3 regions of the Caballeronia zhejiangensis genome follow, and region 3 is predicted to be linked to each of the others. Evidence: predicted binding sites of a transcription regulator. Region 3 holds the regulator's gene; each other region holds the start of a gene.

Region 1 (7,194 bases), 720 kb from region 3:
GATCAGGCCGTAGTTGAGAAAGCCGTTGACGAACACGCCGCCGATGGAGATCCACAAGAGCCTGCGCGCCGCGCCAATGGCGGGCAGAAACGCGCGCATCATCCCGACGCCGATCAGACTGCCGGGCGTCCCCCAGCGCAGCACCGCGCAGTATTCGCCGACGTTCTTCGCGAGCGTCGCGGGTTCGTGGAACGCGAGCAGGATCGGTTCGGCGTAGCTCAGCAGCACGAACGCGGGCACGGCGAGCAGCAAGGAGAGCACGAACCCGGTCCAGTAGATGCCTGGCACGCGATGATCGGCATTCGCGCCGCGCGCATGCGCCACCGACACGGAAACGGACGTCAGCACGCCCTGCAGGAGCGTCACGACGACGAAAAAGAGATTCGCGCCGAGGCCGCCCGCGGCGAGGGCATCGGGGCCGAGCGAGCCGAGCAGGATGGTGTCGGTGACGCCCATCGCCATCTGCGAGAGCTGCGCGATGGCAAGCGGCGCGGCGAGACGCGCCGTGTCGACGGCGTGACGCGAGAGGCTCGGCGGTCCTTGATGCGCGCGCGCGGCGCGCGTGACTGGCGGTTGCATGTTGATCGGATCGAAACGAAAAGGCCGCAATGAGTGCGGCCGGACTGGAACGCGAGGGGGCAAGGATCGAAGCGCAAACGCGCTGACGGGAACCGACGCTGAAACCAGAACGAAAGAACAGACCGTCAGCTTATTGCGTCGCGTGCGGCATGTCGATGACGCGTTTGCTTATGCCCGGATTTTCGCAATTGCGCGGCGTGTGCGCGCAAATCGCCGCGCGCTTAATCGGGCGCGCGCACGTAAATCGTCTGGCCGTCGAGCTTCACTCGCTGACCCGCGCGGATCTTGCAGGTCTTGCGCAGTTCCACCTGGCCGTCGACGGTGACATCGCCCATGGCGACGCGTGCCTTCGCCGAGCCGCCGCTGTCCGCGAGGCCCATCAGCTTGAGCAGATTGTGGAGTTCGATGAAGTCGCCCGTCAGGGTGAATTGGAGTGGCGGCATGAGGCGGGCAAGGCGGGAATGCGGGAAGGGCTCAATGATAAACCACGCCGGGCATGCGCCGTGCTCAGGGATCGCGAGGACCGGTAATCCCCACTCAAGCGCGCTCGTTGGCAAATGTAGCCAGATGAAACCGTCGGTAACAGTGACTGATTTTCGCGAACTTGCCCGATTGACCGCCGGTCCGACCATTTGATCGATGCAGCTTCGGTCATCTTTCCAATCGACAAAAGTCGCGCGGATCGCTCGTTTCACCGTCGTAAGAGCGCCGCCGACGCCAACTAAAGAGAGGACTAGCTCATGACTCGCGCACGAATCCTTTTGATCGGCTCCGCCATCGCCACGTTCGCCGCTTCGGGCGCCTATGCGCAAACCGCGACCCAGTCCGCACCGGTGCAGACTCAAACGCAAGCGCAAGTGCAGCCGATGCAAGCCCAACAGCCGATGACGCCGCCGCCGCAGAACCTCGTCGCGCCCGCGCCGACCGATCCGCTCGTCGAGCGCCGCAATGCCAATGCGAAGGCGAACGCCGAATACAGCGCGTCGAAGAAGGCGTCGAAGGCCGAATTGAAGGCGCAAACCGAGCAGGCCAAGGCGCAGTACAAGGAAGAGGTGAAGAACGCGAAGATCAATCGCAAGGCGGACAAGGACGCCGCCAAGGCCGAATTGAACGCGACCGAGCCGAACGCACCGAAGGACACCGGCTTGCAGCATTAAGCGGGCGAACCGGGAATCGCCGCGAGCTCGCGTTTGGCGCGGCTCGCGGCATCGAACAAGGGAGAAGACCATGAATCGAAAAACTCATGCACTGCTGGCCGCGCTGATCGCGGGGACGTTCGCGAGCGCGAGCGTGGCATCGTTCGCACAAACGACGTCGGATACGCCGACTGCCGCCGATCAAAAGGCCGCGAAGGAACAGAGCAAGGCCGACAAGAAGGCGGCCGTCGCGCAAGCCAAGGCCGACAAGAAAAAGACCGAGGCGCAATCGGACGCCAATGAAGCCGCCGCCGAAGCGAAGCTCAAGAACGCGAAGAAGGCCGACTGACGCAAATCTTTTCCAGCGATGCGAGCCCGGTTCCGTGCGAGCCGGGCTCGTTGCATTTGGGGCCAAAACCCTTGTCGAGCCAAAGGCTTGCGCGTGCGGGTTGTATGGATATACAGTGTGCGTCACTCATTTCCCGCCGCCTTTTCTCCCGTGCTCACGCTCCCCGACACCGCCGACGAATCCACCACGAAACAGGTCGCCGACTATCTCGCGAAGCTCAACGAGGCGCAGCGTCAGGCCGTCGAATTCGGCGTCGACGAACCGGGGCGCGCGGGCGGGCCGCTGCTCGTCATCGCGGGCGCGGGATCGGGCAAGACCAACACGCTCGCGCATCGCGTCGCGCATCTGCTGGTGAAAGGCGCGGATCCGCATCGCATCCTGCTGCTCACGTTTTCGCGCCGCGCGGCGCTCGAAATGACGCGGCGGGTGTCGCGCATCGCAATGAACGCGCTCGGCACGAGAAGCGCAATCGCGCAGGGTTTGTCGTGGTCGGGCACGTTCCATAGCGTCGGCGCGCGGCTGTTGCGCGAATACGCCGATCTCGTCGGGCTCGCGCCGTCGTTCACCATCAACGATCGCGAGGATTCGGCCGATCTCATGAACCTCGTGCGGCACGAGCTCGGTTTGTCGCCGAAGGAAAAGCGCTTTCCCGCCAAATCGACGTGCTTCGCGATCTACTCGCGCGTCGTCAACACCGGCGCGTCCCTGGCGACCGTGCTCGATCAGTCGTATCCGTGGTGCCGCGAGTGGGAAGCGGACCTGAAGCGCCTCTTCGCCGCGTACGTCAGCGCGAAACAGGCGCAAAGCGTGCTCGATTACGACGATCTGCTGCTCTACTGGTCGCATCTCGCGGCGGAGCCGTCGATTGCCGCCGATCTCGCGAGCCGCTTCGATCACGTTCTCGTCGACGAATATCAGGACACGAACCGTCTGCAGGCATCCATTCTTCTCGCGATGAAACCGGACGGGCGCGGCCTCACCGTCGTCGGCGACGATGCCCAATCCATCTACTCGTTTCGCGGCGCGACGGTGCGCAACATCCTCGATTTTCCCGGCCACTTCGATCCGCCCGCCGCGACCGTCACGCTCGACCGCAACTATCGTTCGACCTTGCCGATTCTCGAAGCGTCGAACGCGGTGATCGGCCTCGCGACCGAGCGCTACACGAAGAATCTGTGGACCGACAAGGCATCGGCGCAAAAGCCGCGCGTCGTTGCCGTCGCCGATGAAGCCGATCAGGCGCGCTATGTCGTCGAAAAAGTGCTCGAAGCGCGCGAAGGCGGCATGAAGCTCAAGGCGCAGGCGGTGCTGTTTCGTGCCGCGCATCACAGCGCGGCGCTCGAAATCGAATTGACGCGCCGGAACATTCCGTTCGTGAAGTTCGGCGGGCTGAAGTTTCTCGATTCCGTTCATGTCAAGGACGTGCTCGCGGTGTTGCGCTGGGCCGAGAATCCGCGCGATCGCGTCGCGGGCTTTCGCGTCGCGCAGTTGTTGCCGGGCGTCGGACCGGCGATCGCCGGGCGCCTGCTCGACAGCGTGAGCGCGCCGGACGCGGTGGCGTCGAATGCGATCGCCGCGTTTCAGGCGCCCGCGCGCGCGTCGGAGGACTGGCCGCGTTTCGTCGGCCTGATGGCGAAGCTCTGCGGCCGCGACTCCGGCTGGCCCGCCGAGTTCGAAATGATCCGGCGTTGGTACGAGCCGCATCTGGAACGCAATCACGAGGACGCGGCGATCCGCATCGGCGACGTGTTGCAGATGGAAAGCATCGCGGCGACGTATCCCACGCGCGAGCGCTTTCTCACCGAACTGACGCTCGATCCACCCGACGCGACCAGCGACGAATCCGGCGTGCCGCTGCTCGACGAAGACTATCTGATTCTCTCGACGATCCATTCGGCGAAGGGCCAGGAATGGCGCAACGTGTTCGTGCTGAACGGCGTCGACGGCTGCATTCCGTCCGATCTCGGCACGGGCAGCGACGAAGAACTCGACGAGGAACGGCGGCTGTTATACGTCGCGATGACGCGCGCGAAGGAAGACCTGCACATCATCACGCCGCAGCGCTTCTACGTGTACAACCAGACGCATCTCGGCGACCGTCACGTATGGGCGCAGCGCACGCGTTTCATTCCGCCGCATCTGATGCAGAACTTCGAAGCGGCCGCGTGGCCGCCCGTCATCGCGCCCGCTGCGCCGACGGCGGCGGGGCTGGCTGCGGCCGCGAAAGCGAAGATCGATATCGCGGCGCGCCTAAAGGGAATGTGGGACTGACCTGAATCTCAGCGCTGCGCGCGCGATGCACGCGGCGCGCGCGGCGACGGCGAGAAGATGCTGCGCAGCCATGCTGCGAAGCGTGTGTAGCCGTCGTAAGGCTCTTCGACGAAAAGCTCGGGCCGCAGCGAGCGCAGATATTCCAGCACTTGCTGCGCTTCCTGCTTCTGGATCGAGCCATAGAAGATGCCGAGCCGCAGCAGGCAGCGCAGTTCGCCGAGCTTCTCGCGCGCGGTCGAACCGATGCTCGTCTCCACCGAAATCTTGGTTTCATACACGCGCTGACGTAGCGAATCGGCGAGACGCCATGCGGGCGTCTGCATCTTTTCCTCGACTTCGCGAATATCCGCCGCCGCCGATTTGATCTGCGAGGCGAGCATGTCGACTTGCGATACGTCGCCGTCCGCTTCGGTGACGATCGCCGTCGCCCACGCGCGCGATGCCTTGACGAGATCCTCGGCGGTCCAGTCCGCGCGGATCGCGAAGGCGAAGCCGTGCTCGGCCGCCTGCCGGATCAGGATCTCGACGACGTCCGGAAACTCCTTGTCGAGCGCGCGCTTCGCCCACGCGTACTGGCCGTGCGTGAGCATGCGCTGCACCGCCTGCTCGGTGAGCGGCGTGTTGTTGTCCAGGAGCTTCGCGCGCAGGAAGTCCTCGAACGAAGGCGTGACGAATTGCGGATCCAGCTTCAGCGACAGACGCGTGAACGCTTCGAAATCGCGCTGCAGCGAAGCGATGGTCTCGTCGCGTAACGATAAGGTGATTTGACGCATGTTGGTTCCCGGTTCCGCCTTCGATCTCCGAAGGCGGGAAAAGCTGTCGGCGCCGCGTCTCAGGCGGAGTCCATTCGTTTCTGTTATCGGCGCGCGCTTCAGGAACTTGAGGATTCTTCGATGCTCTTTGAAAGCCGTTTAACGGCTGATGGAGAGAAAACGTTTAGCGCAGCACGGCGAACTGCCACGCGAAAAACACCGCGAGCGACACGGCAATCGTCAAAAGCGGCCGTTTCGTGAACGCGCAAACGATGATCGCGACGATCGCAGCCACGAGCTGCGGATTGCGCCAGGTGATTTCCGCGCCGTTGCCGTGCGGCGAGACGGTCATCGGCACGATGATCGCGGTGAGCACCGTCACCGGCACGAACGAAAGCGCGGTGCGGACGATCGGCGGAAAGGGCAGGCGTTCGCCCAGCACGAACACGGCGGCGCGGATCGCAAACGTAACGGCCGCCATGCCGAAGATCAGCGTGACGTAGTTCATTGCGTGCGCTCCTTCGCGTTCTTCAGACGATGTTTCGCGTGGCCCTTCGCCTGCGGACGGTTTTCCATCAGCGTGAGCAGCATGCCGACGGCCACGCCGACGAACACCGCCGCGAGCAGGCCGAGCTTGTACGGCCAGCCTTGCCACGCGAAGGACAGGACGCCCGATGCGAGCGCCGCCGCGACGAAGCGCACGGCGACGAGCTGCGGCACGACGATCGCGATGAACGTCGCGACCATCGCGAAGTCGAGCCCGAGCGATTTCAGTCCGGGAAACGCGGCGCCGAACAGGAGGCCGAGGAGCGTCCACAACTGCCAGTTCAGATACATCGCGACGCCGGAGCCGAAGAAGTAGTGCGGCCCGATCTCGCCCGGCGCGCGCTTCCGATAGTGCGCGTAGGCGACGGCGAAGACCTCGTCGGTGAGCATGCCCGCGAGCGCCCAGCGCCAGCGGCGCGGCAGATGCGCGACATACGGCGCGAGCGTCGCGGAATAGAGCACATGACGCAGATTGACGACGAGCGTCGTCGCCAGAATGACGGCGAAGCTCGCGTGCGACGCGATCAGGCCGACCGCGATGAACTGCGCCGAGCCCGCGAACACGACGAGCGACATCAACTGGCCGTGCCAGAGCGTGAGCGGACTTGCGGTGACGAGCGTGCCGAAGATCACGCCGAAGGGCGCGGCGCCGATCATCATCGGGATGGTGTCGCGTGCGCCGGCGGCGAATTCGCGCAAAGGTGTTGCTTTCAAGATTTCCTCCTATGGAAGCGAGGATACGCAAAACGTCGATGAGAATGCTTGTACGTTCTTGCGCTTTCCCGAGGCCGGACCGCCTAACGCCAGCGGCCGGGCGGCACGCCGAACGTGCGCTTGAAATGGCGCGTGAAGTGACTCTGATCCGTGAAACCGCTCGCCGCCGCGACATCCGTCACGGATGCGCCCGCGCGCAACGCCGGCAGCGCGCGCACGATCCGCAGCTGATTGCGCCACGCATGCGGCGCGAGACCGGTTTCGCGCGTGAAGAGGCGCGCGGCGTGGAAGGTCGAGAGACCGACCGTCTGCGCGAGTTCGGCGAGCGTGACGGGTTCGAGGAGATCGTCGGCGAGGCGGGATTTCATCGTCGTGACGCGGTGCGCGTCGGCGGCGAGCGGCGCGATGCGCGGACGTTCGAGCGCGTGGCGTCCGAGCAGCGTCGTCACTGCATCGACGAGCGCCAGTTCCGCGGCGAGCGGGTCGGCGCCGTTTTCCAGCAGGCGATGCGCGATCTGCAAACGCCGCGCGAGATCGGGATCGCGGATGATTTCATCCGGAAACCACGGCGACGATTCCGGCCGCCCCGACAGGTCGCGCGCGAGAGTTTCGACGAACGGCACCGGCAGATAGAACACGCGATAGCGCCAGCCCGCATCGACGGCCCGCGCGCCGGTATGCACTTCGCCGGGATTGATCACCGGCACCGAACCGGCTTCGGCGACGTGATGCGCGCCGCGATAGTCGAAGCACTCCGCGCCGGCCTCGATCACGGGCACCGTATAGGCGTCATGCCAGTGCGGCGAGAATTCGTGATCGTAGTATTCGGCCGTGACCATGTCCGCGT
Region 2 (7,194 bases), 890 kb from region 3:
CGGGCCGCCCAGCTCTTCCGCGGCCTTGACCGCATCATCCACCGAGAACACGGGTTTGCCGCGCGGGACCGCGACGCCGAATTTCCGCAGGATTTCCTTACCCTGGTACTCGTGAATCTTCATGCGTGATTCCTTCAGTCTGAGAGTTGGAGTGAACTTCTGTTTGCTTGAACCGCTGATTCTTTTCTTGTTTGAATTCCGTGCGTGAGCGCGAGCGCTGCTTGCGCGCTACGAGGCGGACTTTGTCTCCGGCCTGTCTTGCACCGTTGTTCCGGATCTGGATGGTTCGCCGGGCGCGTGGCCGAACCAGCGCGGGTAGTGTTCCCTGACCGCGGGTCCGTCGAAACGCAGCGCGTGGCATCGGCCGAGCTGAAACGGCGGCTCGTCGCGCTGCGCGTTGGCGTCGGCTTGCTTGAATGGATTGCCGTCCTCGATCTTCCAGACGTCGCCCGCGAATGCCTGAATGGCTGCGGTCGGCAAGACCCCGCACAACTCGGTGAGATGCGTGCAGCCGGCAGTGCCGCGCAGCAGCGTGTTGGCTTCGCGGCGAAAATTCTGGAGGAGATTGAGCCCGATGAGCTTGCGATAGACCGCATTGGACTCGGCGCACAAACCGCCATACGGCGCCCAGTCGGACGACGCTTCGACGTCCACGATGCTGAGTGTGCGATCGATGGTGATGCGCAGCCAGAGTTCATGGATCGGCAGGCCGTGCGGCCGGACGCCCGTCGCGAGCTGGAAGTCGCGCGGCTTCTCATCGGTTAGACAGGCTTCGATATCCCACAGGCCGTCGTCGCGTTCGAACGCTTCCACTCGAATCGCGCGGCTATGACGCAATTGTCGGGGAGCGGGAGGCGAGAGAGGCATGCTGGAGTGAGCCGGTACGGGGAAAACCGTGGAATTTTAGCATATCGGGTATTTCGAGCCGGGCATGTGCCTGACGAATGGAACGCGCGTGCGGATCAAGCCGAACGGGCGCTCAGTCGTCGACGATTTCCTCGCTCCAATCTTCGTCACCGCCCTTCAATATCTTGCCGATCGTACCGCTCGAAAAACCGCGCGCAGCCAGAAAGCGCGCCTGCTTGGCGCGCTCGGCGGGCGTCTCCGGCGGCACGCCGTATTTCTTTTCCCACACCGCCCTGGCGCGCGCGGTTTCGGACTGCGCGAGCTTGTCGGCGGTTTCGCTGATGAGCGTTTCGCCGACGGCATGCCGCTTCAGCTCGCTGATGATCCTGCTGCCGCCCATGCGCGACGCCCGCCGATGCACGACGCTCTCGACGAAGCGCTCGTTCGACAGCCAGCCATCGCGCTCGAGACTGTCCAACAGGGATTCGAGCGGAGCGGCTTCTTCGACGTACGGACGCAGCTTGCGCGACAACTCCGCGCGGCTGTACTCGCGACGCGACAGGAACGCGAGCGCGCGGCCCTTCAACGAGCGTTGCGGACGTTTGGGATCGTTGACTTCGTTTGCCGATGTCTTGCGGGTGCGCTGGCTGGAGCGGCTATAAACAGTTTCGCCCGAAACGGCTGGCGATGGCTCGGAAGGTACGCATTGTTCGAAGGGCTCGAATGGATCGGCGTCTTCGAATGGGTCCGGCGGGTTAGCGGACGGCGGGCTGCGATCGGCGGGAGGCGCCTTCGGCTGCGCTGTCGCCTGCTTCAGTAAGGCGCGAGCTTGTTCCAGGCGGGCCGCGCGATCATTCGCGTCTACGCTGCTTTCATCCCTTTTAACAGGCTCGAAAACGCGATGCGCCGACGCGAATGACTTCGCGCCGGCGCGTTCCTTGTTGCTGCGCCTGAAGCCGCCTGACTTCGACGATGCACCGCGCCGCTCGCTGCTTCGCTCGTAGCGATCGACGGAATCGGAATCGTCGCCGGTTCCGTTATCCGCCGGGTCTGCCTTGGATCCGAGCCGGCGCGTCTGCATCTTCCTTCAGGCTCGATGCTTACTCGTCGTCGGCCGCTGCGGCGCTTGCGACGACAGCTTCGCCCAATGCAGCGACGCCCAGCGATTCGCGGATCTTGTTCTCGATCTCGCGCGCGATGTCCGGATTTTCGCGCAGGAATTCCCGCGCGTTGTCCTTGCCCTGACCGATGCGATCGCCGTTGTAGCTGTACCAGGCGCCCGCCTTGTCGACCAGCTTCGCCTGCACGCCCAGATCGATGATTTCACCCTGACGCGAAATGCCTTCGCCATAAAGAATGTCGAAGATGGCTTCGCGGAACGGCGGCGAGACCTTGTTCTTCACAACCTTCACGCGCGTCTCGTTGCCGATGACTTCGTCGTTCTTCTTGATCGAACCGATACGGCGGATATCCAGACGCACCGACGAGTAGAACTTGAGCGCGTTGCCGCCCGTGGTGGTTTCCGGGTTGCCGAACATCACGCCGATCTTCATGCGGATCTGGTTGATGAAGATGACGAGGCAGTTCGTGCGCTTGATCGTGCCGGTGAGCTTGCGCAGCGCCTGCGACATCAGACGCGCCTGCAGACCCGGCAGCGAGTCGCCCATTTCGCCTTCGATTTCCGCCTTCGGCACGAGCGCCGCGACCGAGTCGATCACGATCATGTCGATGGAGCCGGAGCGCACCAGCGCGTCCGCGATTTCGAGCGCCTGCTCGCCCGTGTCCGGCTGCGAGATCAGCAGTTCGGGCACGTTCACGCCGAGCTTGCCGGCGTACTGCACGTCGAGCGCGTGTTCCGCGTCGATGAACGCCGCCGTGCCGCCGAGCTTCTGCATCTCCGCGATCACCTGCAGCGTGAGCGTGGTTTTACCCGACGACTCCGGACCGTAGATTTCCACGACACGACCGCGCGGCAAGCCGCCGACGCCGAGCGCGATGTCCAGCCCGAGCGAACCGGTGGAAACCACTTGAATGTCTTCGACCGCCTCACCTGCGCCGAGCCGCATGATCGACCCTTTGCCGAATTGCTTTTCGATCTGCGAGAGCGCGGCGGCCAGGGCCTTGCTCTTCTCCGCAGTCATGCCAGCCGGGCCTTTCTTGCTTTCTTCCATGAATCGTCCTTTGCTATGATGAACGGCGTCTGAGGCAGTGTTCACGGGGTTTTTCGCCGCTCGATCGAGCATACGAAACCGCCCTTCCCACTCACGCAGACACTGTATAAAAAAACAGTAGTTTTTGCAAGCCTGTCGCGGCGTGGCGCAGCTTTTTTTCCACGTCGCCCAAGCACGCAAGAACCACGAACACCTGGAGACCGCCGCGCCGGGCGACACACGGTGCCGGCAATGCCGATGCGCTTCATCGCGCATGCATGGCGTACAAAGGCGCACACGACGATGCGAATCCTCATTGCCGAAGACGACAGCATACTCGCGGACGGGCTCGTCCGATCACTCCGCCAATCGGGATACGCCGTCGACCATGTGAAGCATGGCGTCGAAGCGGACACCGCCCTTTCCCTGCAAACTTTCGACCTGCTGATCCTCGATCTCGGCCTGCCGCTGATGCCCGGTCTCGAGGTGCTGCGCCGCCTGCGCGCGCGCAATTCGCAGATGCCCGTGCTGATCCTCACCGCCGCCGATTCCGTCGACGAGCGCGTGAAAGGTCTCGATCTCGGCGCGGACGATTACATGGCGAAGCCCTTCGCGCTCAACGAACTCGAAGCGCGCGTCCGTGCGCTCACGCGCCGCGGCGCGGGCGGCGGTCCGACCGTCGTCCGGCACGGCTCGCTCGCCTTCGATCAGATCGGGCGCATTGCGACCATCGGCGATCAGGTCATCGATCTTTCGGCGCGCGAGCTCGGCGTGCTCGAAGTGCTGCTGCAGCGAACCGGCCGGCTCGTATCGAAGGAGCAGCTCGTCAATCACCTGTGCGAGTGGGGCGAGGAAGTCAGCAATAACGCGATCGAGGTCTACGTGCATCGGCTACGGAAGAAGATCGAGCCGAGCGGCGCGAAGATCATCACGGTACGCGGTCTCGGTTACACGCTGGAGAAAGCGGCCGCCACGACGAACGGCGCGGGCGGGCCGCACGCCGGCGAGTCCGCCAGCCATCACTATAAGTAGGCCGCATGGCGTCGCCCGTTTCCCACGAAACTCAGCGAAACGCACAAGCGAACGACGACTCCGACGCGCTGCGCGACGCGCGCTACGCGAATCCGTTCGCGCCGCCCGACGAGCTCGAGCCCGACGCCGAAACGCATCCACGCTCGCTCTTCGGCGAGATTCTCGACTGGATGCTCGCGCCGCTGCTGCTGCTCTGGCCGATGAGCATCGCGGTGACGTATCTGGTCGCGAAATCGATCGCGAACGGGCCGTTCGACCGCGCGCTCGAAGCCGACGCCTACGTGCTTGCGCGCCAGATTCAGCCGGTAAACGGCGTCGCGGAACTCCGCCTGCCCGACGCGACGCGCGATTTCCTGCGCGCCGATAACGTCGACAGCGTGTTTTTCCAGGTGCTCGGCACGCGCGGCGAACTCGTCGGCGGCGATCGCGACATGCCCTTGCCGCACGACGACGATCGTCCGCAGCCGGGCATCGTCGAGTTTCGCGACGATGTGCTGCGCGGCAACGATATCCGCGTCGCATACACGACGGTCGATCTGCCCGGCCTCGCGCCCGGGCGCGATCCGCACAGCGCGCAGCCGGTGCTCGTGCAGGTTGCGGAGACCCTCGACAAGCGCAGCCAGCTCGCCAACGACATCATCAAGGGCGTGATCCTGCCGCAGTTCGTGATCCTGCCGCTCGCGATCATCCTCGTATGGTTCGGGCTTTCGCGCGGGCTCGCGCCGCTGCACGCGCTGCAGTCGAACATCCGCGCGCGCCGCCCCGACGATCTCTCGCCGCTGCAGGCCGGCAGCGCGCCGCCGGAGATCGCGCCGCTCGTCGCGTCGTTCAACGACCTGCTCACGCGCCTCGAACAGAACATGGAGTTCCAGAAGCGCTTCATCGCCGATGCCGCGCATCAGATGAAAACGCCGCTCGCGGGCCTGCGCATGCAGGCGGAACTCGCGATGCGCCAGGACGTCTCGACGGAAGTGCAGCGCTCGCTAGAACAGATCGCGATGAGTTCCGAGCATGCCGCGCGTCTCGTCACGCAATTGCTCGCGCTCGCGCGCGCCGAGAATCGCGCGACGGGGCAGATATTCACGCGCATCGTCCTGACCGATCTCGCGCGGCTCGCGGTGCGCGACTGGGTTCAGGCGGCGCTCGCGAAACGCATGGATCTCGGTTATGAGGAGCCGCCGTTTGCGGTCGAAGTGGAAGGCAATGTCGTGATGCTGCGCGAGATGCTGTCGAACCTGATCGACAACGCGATCCGCTACACGCCGGCGGGCGGGCGCATCACCGTACGCGTGCGGACCGACGACGACGATCTCGATCTCGTGCATCTGGAAGTGGAAGACACGGGACTCGGCATTCCGGCGGCAGAACGCGAGCGCGTGGTCGAGCGCTTCTATCGCATTCTCGGGCGCGACGGCGACGGCAGCGGACTCGGTCTTGCCATCGTCAAGGAGATCGCGGCGATGCACGGCGGCGCGCTCGCCATCGAGGATCACGTGTATCAGGACAGCCCGCGACTCGCCGGAACGCTTGTCCGCGTCAGTCTTCAGCGGGTTTTTCCTGCCCGGGACAAACCCTGAGCGCGAGCGCGGCAGATTCGCATTTCGCGCGCACGAAGCACGAGCATAGACGAATTTAGACGGTCGTTCGCATCACATATGCGCGGCTTCGGCGCAAATCGTCGTTTCGGACGTCACTCGCGTCCGGACACGCCGCGTCAGAACGCCGTAAGTTTTCGTTCCAATAATCCTTTGCACCGGGAGCCGCCTTATCGCGGACCGATGTAATCGAAAATCAGAACAGGAGACGATGCATGGCTACGGTCGAAGGGCGCGTGTCACACGCACCGATGACGGCGGAGGAGAAGAAGGTCATCTTCGCTTCGTCGCTCGGCACGGTGTTCGAATGGTATGACTTCTATCTGGCGGGCTCGCTCGCCGTCTATATCAGCAAGACCTTCTTCTCGGGCGTCAATCCGACGGCCGGCTTCATCTTCACCTTGCTGGGCTTCGCGGCGGGCTTCGCGGTGCGTCCGTTCGGCGCGATCGTGTTCGGGCGGCTCGGCGACATGGTCGGGCGCAAGTACACGTTCCTCGTGACGATCGTCATCATGGGTCTGTCGACGTTCCTGATCGGCTTCCTGCCGGGATACGCGACCATAGGCATCGCGGCGCCGATCATCTTCATCGCAATGCGGTTGTTGCAAGGCCTCGCGCTCGGCGGCGAATACGGCGGCGCGGCGACGTATGTCGCGGAACATGCGCCGTCGAACAAGCGCGGCGCGTGGACGGCGTGGATCCAGACCACGGCGACGCTCGGCCTCTTCATCTCGCTGATCGTGATTCTCGCGGTCCGCACGATCATGGGCGAAGAGCAGTTCGGCGCTTGGGGCTGGCGCATTCCGTTCCTCGTATCGATCCTGCTGCTCGCGATCTCGGTGTGGATTCGGATGAAACTGCATGAATCGCCGGTGTTCGAGCGCATCAAGGCGGAAGGCAAGACCTCGAAGGCGCCGCTCAAGGAAGCGTTCGGCGAGTGGAAGAACCTGAAGATCGTGCTGCTCGCGCTCTTCGGTCTGACGGCGGGACAGGCGGTCGTGTGGTACACGGGCCAGTTCTACTCGCTCTTCTTCCTCACGCAGACGCTCAAGGTCGATGGCACCAGCGCGAACATCATGGTCGCGGTGGCGCTGCTGATCGGTACGCCATTCTTCGTGTTCTTCGGGTCGCTGTCGGATCGTATCGGCCGCAAGCCGATCATCATGGCGGGCTGCCTGATTGCCGCGCTCTCCTTCTTCCCGCTCTTCAAGGCGCTCGCGCACTACACGAATCCGACGCTCGAAGCCGCGACGCAGAAGTCGCCGATCGTCGTCATCGCCGATCCGGGCGAGTGCTCGTTCCAGTTCAATCCGGTGGGCACGGCGAAGTTCACGAGCTCGTGCGATATCGCGAAGAGCGCGCTGTCGAAGGCCGGTCTCAACTATGAGAACGTGGCGGCGCCGGCGGGCACGCAGGCGCAGATCAAGGTCGGCGAAACGGTGGTGAACACGTACGACGGCAAGGCCGCCGACGCGAAGACGCAAGGCGCGGCGTTCGACAAGACGCTCGCCGGCACGCTGAAGAGCGCGGGTTATCCGGCAAAGGCCGATCCGGCGCTGATCAACTGGCCG
Region 3 (7,194 bases):
CGAAGCGCAACTGCTGGAAGTTCATGTCAGCCTCTTTGATTTTTATGATGTCACTGCGCGGGAAACACTCGCAACGCGCGTGGAACGGCGGTCACGCCATCGCCGATATCGAGCCTGAGCGCGCGCCACGCCTCGCGATCCAGTTCTGCCTCGATCACGCCGCCCGTGTTGCCTTCGAGCTCGACGCGCACCGAGCCGCCCAGCGTCACGACGCGCCGCACGCCCACCACGATGCCGTCGCGATGCGTGCCGTCGGCGGGATACAGCGCGAGATCATGCGGACGCACGTACGCGAGCGCCCGCCCGCTGAAATGCGCCTGAGCCGCGATCGGGCTCGCGGCGCCATCGGCGATGAAGCCGTTCGCGTTCACTTCGCCCTGCAGCCGGTTCGCGGCGCCGAGAAACTCGTAGACGAAGGACGTCTGCGGATGATCGTACACGTCTTGCGGACTGCCCACCTGCTCCACGCGGCCATGATTCATCACGACGATGCGATCCGCCACTTCGAGCGCCTCTTCCTGGTCGTGCGTGACGAAGAGCGTCGAGATATGCAGATCGTCGTGCAGCCGGCGCAGCCAGCTGCGCAGTTCCTTGCGCACTTTGGCGTCGAGCGCGCCGAACGGCTCGTCGAGCAGCAGCACTTTCGGCTCGACGGCAAGCGCCCGCGCCAGCGCAATACGCTGCCGCTGTCCGCCTGACAGTTCCGACGGAAAACGCTCCGCGAGCCAGTCGAGTTGCACGAGCTTCAGCAGCTCATGCACTTTCTCGCGAATTTTCGCTTCGCTCGGACGCTCGCGGCGCGGCTTCACGCGCAAGCCGAACGCGACGTTCTCGAACACGGTCATGTGCCGGAACAGCGCGTAATGCTGGAACACGAAGCCGACCTGACGCTCGCGCGCGCCGACCGCCGCGACGTCTTCGCCGTGCAGCACGACCTGTCCCGCATCGGCGAATTCGAGGCCCGCGATCACGCGCAAGAGCGTGGTCTTGCCACAGCCCGAAGGCCCGAGCAGCGCGACCAGTTCGCCCGCCGGAAAGTCGAGCGACACGTTGTCGAGCGCGGTGAAATCGCCGAAGCGTTTTTGCAGATTGCGAACGATGATGCTCATGATGTTTATCGGCCTCTCAATTCTGTGCGGTGGCTTTTGCGGCGGTCAATGCTTGCGTCATGCGGCGCTCCGCGAGGAGTTTCAGCGCGAGCGTCACGAGCGCGAGCAGCGCCAGCAGCGACGCCACCGCGAACGCAGCCGAGAAGTTGTATTCGTTGTAGAGAATTTCGACGTGCAGCGGCATCGTGTCCGTCTGCCCGCGGATGTGCCCGGACACCACCGACACCGCGCCGAACTCGCCCATCGCGCGCGCGTTGCAGAGAATCACGCCGTAGAGCAGGCCCCACTTCACGTTGGGCAGCGTCACGCGCCGGAAGATCTGCCATCCCGATGCGCCGAGCACGTGCGCCGCTTCCTCTTCGTCGTTGCCTTGCGCCTGCATCAGCGGAATGAGTTCGCGCGCGACGAACGGAAACGTGACGAAGATCGTCGCGAGCACGATGCCCGGCACCGCGAAGATGATCTGCACGTCGTGCGCGGCGAGCCACGGGCCGAACCATCCTTGCGCGCCGAACATCAGCACATAGACGAGACCCGAGATGACCGGCGACACCGAGAACGGCAAGTCGATGAGCGTCGTCAGGAGCGCCTTGCCGCGAAACTCGAACTTCGCGATCGCCCACGACGCCGCCAGTCCGAAGACGACATTCAGCGGCACGGCGATCGCGGCGGTGATCAGCGTGAGCTTGATCGCGGACCACGCGTCGGGATCCTTCAGCGACTCGAAGTAATAGTCGATGCCCTTGGCGAACGCCTGCACGAACACCGCGACGAGCGGCACGACGAGAAAGAACGCGAGAAACGCGAGTGCGATACCGGTCAGGAGCCATCGCACGGCGCGCGGCTCGGTGACGGGATTGAGGCCGTGCGCGTCGCGCTGTGTCGTCGTCTGCAATGGAAGCACCTCGCTCATGCCGTTTCTCCCGCTGCCAGGGAGACGTTGACCGGCGCCGCGCCCGTCTTGCTCGTGCGGCGCTGCAGCCACCATTGCAGCGTGTTGATCAACAGAAGCATCAGGAAGGACACGCACAGCATCACGACGGCGAGCGCGGTCGCGCCGGCATAGTCGTACTGTTCGAGCTTCGTGATGATGAGCAGCGACGTGATCTCCGACTTCATCGGCACGTTGCCCGCGATGAAAATCACCGAGCCGTATTCGCCCAACGCGCGCGCGAACGCGAGTGCGAAGCCCGTCAGCAGCGCCGGAAAGAGCGACGGCAGCACGACGCGCCGGAACGTGAGCCAGCGCGTCGCGCCGAGGCACGCGGCGGCTTCTTCCTGCTCGCGCTCGAAGTCTTCGAGCACGGGCTGCACGGTACGCACGACGAACGGCAGGCCGATGAACGTCAGCGCGACGAGCACGCCGAGCGGCGTGAACGCGACCTTGATGCCGAGCGGCGCGAGATATTGCCCGATCCAGCCATTGCCCGCGTAGACCGCGGCGAGCGAAATGCCGGCGACCGACGTCGGCAGCGCGAACGGCAGATCGACCATCGCATCGACGATGCGCTTGAACGGGAACGTGTAGCGCACGAGCACCCACGCGACGAGAAAACCGAACACCGCGTTGATGAGCGCGCCGCCGAGCGCCGCACCGAACGTCAGCCGATACGATGCGAGCACGCGCGGCGACGTCACCGCGCGCACGAACTGCGCCCAGTCGAGCGTCGCCGTCTTAGCGAAGGTGGCGGCAAGCGGAATCAGCACCACGAGGCTCAGATAAGCCACCGTGATGCCGAGTGTGAGGCCGAAACCGGGTAGCGCGCTCGGTTTCCTGAATGTGAGAGTCGTCATCCTTGAATCATCCTTTTTGCGCGCGGGGTGGGCGCGCGTTGCTGCTTCGGGCGCGCGGCGTCTTGAACGCGCCGCGTCGCCGGTTGACGCTTATTGCGGCTGATAGATCGAATCGAACACGCCGCCATCCGCGAAATGCGTCTTCTGCGCCTTGGTCCAGCCGCCGAAGGTGTCGTCGATGGTATAGAGCTTCAGCTTCGGAAACTGCTTCGTCAGATCGGCGGGCACCTTGTCCGAACGCGGCCGATAGAAATTGCGCGCGGCGATCTGCTGCCCTTCGTCGCTATACAGATACTTGAGATACGCTTCGGCGAGCTTGCGCGTGCCGTGTTTGTCGACGACCTTGTCGACCACCGCGACCGGCGGCTCCGCCAGAATGCTCACGGACGGCACCACGATCTCGAACTTGTCCGGACCGAATTCCTTCAGGGACAGGAACGCCTCGTTTTCCCACGCGATGAGCACGTCGCCCTGACCGCGCTGCACGAAGCTCGTCGTCGCGCCGCGCGCGCCGGAATCCAGCACGCCGGCGTTCTTGTAGAGCTTCGTCACGAACTCCTTGGCGGTCTGCTCGTTGCCGCCCGGCTTGTGCTGCGCGTACGCCCACGCCGCGAGGTAGTTCCAGCGCGCGCCGCCCGATGTCTTCGGATTCGGCGTGACGATCGACACGCCCGGCTTCGTCAGATCGTCCCAGTCCTTGATGTGCTTCGGATTGCCCTTGCGCACGAGAAACACGATCGTCGACGTGTACGGCGATGCGTTGTCCGGCAGGCGCTTCTGCCAGTCCGCGCCGACGAGTCCCTTGCCCGCGAGCGCGTCGATGTCATAAGCGAGTGCGAGCGTAACGACGTCCGCCTGCAGTCCGTCGATGACCGCGCGCGCCTGGCCGCCCGACCCGCCATGCGACTGCTTGAAGGTTACGGTCTCGCCCGTCTCCGCCTTCCACTTTTTCGCGAAAGCCTGATTGAAGTCCTGATACAGCTCGCGAGTCGGGTCGTAGGAAACGTTCAGAAACGACGTATCCGCCTGCGCCGGCGCCGTCATGATCAAACCCGCCGCGCCGAGCGTCGCCGCAGCAAGAAGCCGTCGCAATCCCGTGTTGATGCTTTGCATTCCCCGTTCTCCGTCTTATCGAATTGACGGAATCAGTCTAACGAGGCCTCTATATGATTGAAAATAATCGTTATTCACTTTTTTATACGTAAAACTGCTAAGAACGATATTCCTGGATGGAAGAAGCGCCGGCGGGCGCGATCCGACGGTGCGGAGGCTTCGTGGCCGCGAACTTAAAGTAAAGCTTGAAAAGCGCCAAATACTGTATAAAAATACAGTCACCTGTCCATTCATACAGTGCATCAGGGGCTCGAGCCAGTGACCAAAACATCAAAACTTACCGCGCGGCAGCAGCAGGTGTTCGAACTCATCCAGCGCGCGATCGACCGCACGGGCTTTCCGCCCACGCGCGCCGAGATCGCGGCGGAGCTCGGCTTCAGTTCGGCCAATTCCGCCGAGGAGCACCTCAGGGCGCTGGCCCGCAAGGGCGTCATCGAGCTGGCGGCGGGTTCGTCGCGCGGCATCCGGCTGCTCGGCGATGCATCTCGCATCGATCGGTCCGAGGAGCTGCCGCATCAGTTCACGCTGCCGCATCAGAGCATCATGCAATTGTCTCTGCCGCTCGTCGGCCGGGTCGCGGCGGGGAGTCCTATCCTCGCGCAAGAGCACATCTCGCAGCACTATGCGTGCGACCCCGCGCTCTTCTCCAGCAAGCCGGACTATCTGTTGAAGGTGCGCGGCCTCTCGATGCGCGACGCAGGCATTCTCGACGGCGATCTTCTCGCCGTGCAAAAGCGCAACGAAGCGAAAGACGGACAGATCGTCGTCGCGCGTCTTGGCGACGACGTCACGGTCAAGCGCTGGAAACGGCGCGCGGACGGCGTCGAACTCATCGCCGAAAACCCCGAGTATGAAAACATCTTCGTGCGCGCCGGCAGCGGCGATTTCGCGCTTGAAGGCATTGCCGTCGGGCTGATCCGCTCCGGCGAATTCTGATGTTGGCCCGCGAACGGGCAAGGCACGAAAGTCGAAGCACATTACTTTCGCACCGAGACACGAAATGTCTCATTGACATCGCAAGATAGCCTCACCAACCGCTTTCGACACCTGATTCAGGCGTCTCACAACACAACAAGCATGACGGCCACCGCGCGCGGTGCGCCGCGGTGCGTCCTATCGTCTGGAGAGTCATCATGGAACGTTTTGCCCGTCTGCTGCCCTTCCGTCAATTCGGCCGCCTGCGCCATCTGCGCACGCTGATCGCCTGCGGCATGCCGCGCGCCGAAGCCACGCCCGATCTCTTCAACGAAATGCCCGCGTTGCCGTCCCGTCAGCCGGCCTTCGCTCGCGTTTCCCTCAACAGCACGGTGCACGCCGAGGCCGAGCAGCGCGCGCCAGTGCGCGTGTATCGCGGGCAATCGCGCGTGATTCTGGTGGGCAAGATCGACGAGGTTTCGCGCATGATCGACCGCTGCATCGCCGAGGAAAATGCCGGGCTGGCCGGCGGAATCCTCGCCTGAATGGAACGCCATCGCACGCACGACGTGAATTCACGGGATTTAACCGGCGCCCGCGCGGTCAATCCGTAATTCACGTTTTGCAAGAGGCTTGGCCCAAGCATGTCCCGCACTACCCGTTCTATTGTCGTTACGCTCGTCGTCCTGGTTATCGTCGCGGCGCTCGGTTTCGTTTACGCATCGCCTTACATCGCACTCGATCGCGTGAAGCGCGCGGCCGATGCCCGCGATGCGCAAACCGTCAACGAATACGTCGATTTTCCGGCGCTGCGCGCGAGCCTCAAGGACCAGATCGCGGCGCTGCTCACGCGTCGCGTGGATATTCAAAAGAGCGGGAATCCGCTCGCGATCATCGGTGCGATGATCGGCGCGGCGCTCGTCGGTCCGCTGGTGGATTCGTATGCCACACCGGACGGCGTCGCGGCGATTCTGAACGGCATCCCGCCGCGCGGCGATCCGGGCGAGCGTCCGCCGCAAGCTGGCGACGGCGCACCAGCGAATGCGGGGAATGGGCCCGCGTCCGGCGTCACGACCGCACGGCAGCCGCCGAAAGAGCCACCGCAGACGACGGCGGGTTATCGAAGCCTGAACACGTTCGTCGTCACGTATCAACACGGCGCCGGCGATGCGCGATACTCCGCGATCTTCCACCGCAACGGGCTCGTGTCGTGGAAGCTCGTCGCGGTCGATCTCAACGGTTGACGCGTCAAGCGTCGCGGCTCACGCTTCGCACCGCATCACGCCCCGGCTTCGGCCTTGACGGGCTTCGCCGCGTACGCCGCTTCGTCTTCCGCTTCGGCCGATTCACCGGCCTGACAGACGGCAACCAGGATGCTGCACTTCACGCGATCCAGCAGCGGCGTGTTGCCCGCGCCCATCCACCAGCGCGCGAGGCCGCTGCGGCAGCGATGCCCGACGACGACGAGATCGACCTGAAGGCTGTCGGCGAGCGCCGCGATTTCGTCGATCGGATGGCCGAACGCGAAATGTCCCTGTGCCTGAAGGCCACGCTCGCGCAGCCATTCGACGCCCTCTTGCAGGATGTCGCGCGCGGCCTCTTCGAAGCGTCCGCAGGCCATGTCGGTTAGCAGTCCGGCGCTCTGCGCGATGCTCGAGCGCATATCCACCACCGCGAGCACATGCGTCTCCGCATTCAGGTCGAGCGCGAGATTGGCGCCCTGACGCAGTGCCTTGCGGCCTTCTCTGGAGCCGTCGTAGCACAGCAGGATTTTTCGGTAGCTCTCCATCTTGACCTCCCTGGCCAACGTGCCGTTGAGCGCGGCTTGCCCGCGGCGTTGATTCATCATCGTGCGTCGTCCCATGGGAGACAACGCTGGAAAACGCTTACCGGCGCGAACACGCTAGCTCGCACCGTGCCAGAACCACAAAAACGTCGACGGACAAGCCTCTGGCACTTTCGGCCGGAACCGGTTCGACGCGCCCCGCACGGGTTTGACACGCCCGCGCAGCATGCGGTTGCACGCCAAGCGCCGCCTTGGTGCAATGGATTACACTAGCCCGCTGGATTTCCCTCATCCGGCTTTCCCTGCGCACAGATGCATGACTGATCAATCTTTGCAACAAAGCGCTACACGCGACGCCGATGGAAACCGCGCACCCGCCATCGAATTCAGCGAAGTAAGGAAGCACTACGGCGAGCGCACGGTCGTCGACGGCCTGTCGTTCGATGTGCGGCCCGGCGAATGCTTCGGACTGCTCGG

The links. The regulator LexA, encoded in region 3, represses DNA repair genes until DNA is damaged. The targets are predictions, from matches to a motif close to ACTGTATNNNNATACAGT.
Region 1: a site for LexA is predicted at 2,164-2,181, ahead of LDZ23_RS09920 (ATP-dependent helicase). Genes of this name have one in related genera too.
Region 2: a site for LexA is predicted at 3,119-3,136, ahead of recA (recombinase RecA). Genes of this name have one in related genera too.

What each region holds. Positions count from the first base shown of each region.
Region 1 is NZ_CP084283.1:2,059,072-2,066,265, reverse strand. It holds gene LDZ23_RS09940 (MATE family efflux transporter) at 1-579, opposite strand, end outside; gene LDZ23_RS09935 (RNA-binding S4 domain-containing protein) at 801-1,022, opposite strand; gene LDZ23_RS09930 (hypothetical protein) at 1,320-1,736, shown strand; gene LDZ23_RS09925 (hypothetical protein) at 1,807-2,064, shown strand; gene LDZ23_RS09920 (ATP-dependent helicase) at 2,215-4,335, shown strand; gene LDZ23_RS09915 (DUF4088 family protein) at 4,344-5,108, opposite strand; gene LDZ23_RS09910 (branched-chain amino acid transport AzlD family protein) at 5,272-5,595, opposite strand; gene LDZ23_RS09905 (AzlC family ABC transporter permease) at 5,592-6,293, opposite strand; gene LDZ23_RS09900 (helix-turn-helix transcriptional regulator) at 6,431-7,194, opposite strand, start outside.
Region 2 is NZ_CP084283.1:449,891-457,084, reverse strand. It holds gene sucC (ADP-forming succinate--CoA ligase subunit beta) at 1-123, opposite strand, end outside; gene LDZ23_RS02185 (DUF2889 domain-containing protein) at 229-867, opposite strand; gene recX (recombination regulator RecX) at 980-1,927, opposite strand; gene recA (recombinase RecA) at 1,947-3,017, opposite strand; gene LDZ23_RS02170 (response regulator transcription factor) at 3,300-4,028, shown strand; gene LDZ23_RS02165 (sensor histidine kinase) at 4,034-5,605, shown strand; gene LDZ23_RS02160 (MFS transporter) at 5,839-7,194, shown strand, end outside.
Region 3 is NZ_CP084283.1:1,336,737-1,343,930, reverse strand. It holds gene LDZ23_RS06510 (CysB family HTH-type transcriptional regulator) at 1-25, opposite strand, end outside; gene LDZ23_RS06505 (sulfate/molybdate ABC transporter ATP-binding protein) at 51-1,109, opposite strand; gene cysW (sulfate ABC transporter permease subunit CysW) at 1,126-2,022, opposite strand; gene cysT (sulfate ABC transporter permease subunit CysT) at 2,019-2,903, opposite strand; gene LDZ23_RS06490 (sulfate ABC transporter substrate-binding protein) at 2,994-4,016, opposite strand; gene lexA (transcriptional repressor LexA) at 4,275-4,952, shown strand; gene LDZ23_RS06480 (hypothetical protein) at 5,150-5,476, shown strand; gene LDZ23_RS06475 (DUF2939 domain-containing protein) at 5,576-6,175, shown strand; gene LDZ23_RS06470 (universal stress protein) at 6,211-6,720, opposite strand; gene nodI (nodulation factor ABC transporter ATP-binding protein NodI) at 7,034-7,194, shown strand, end outside.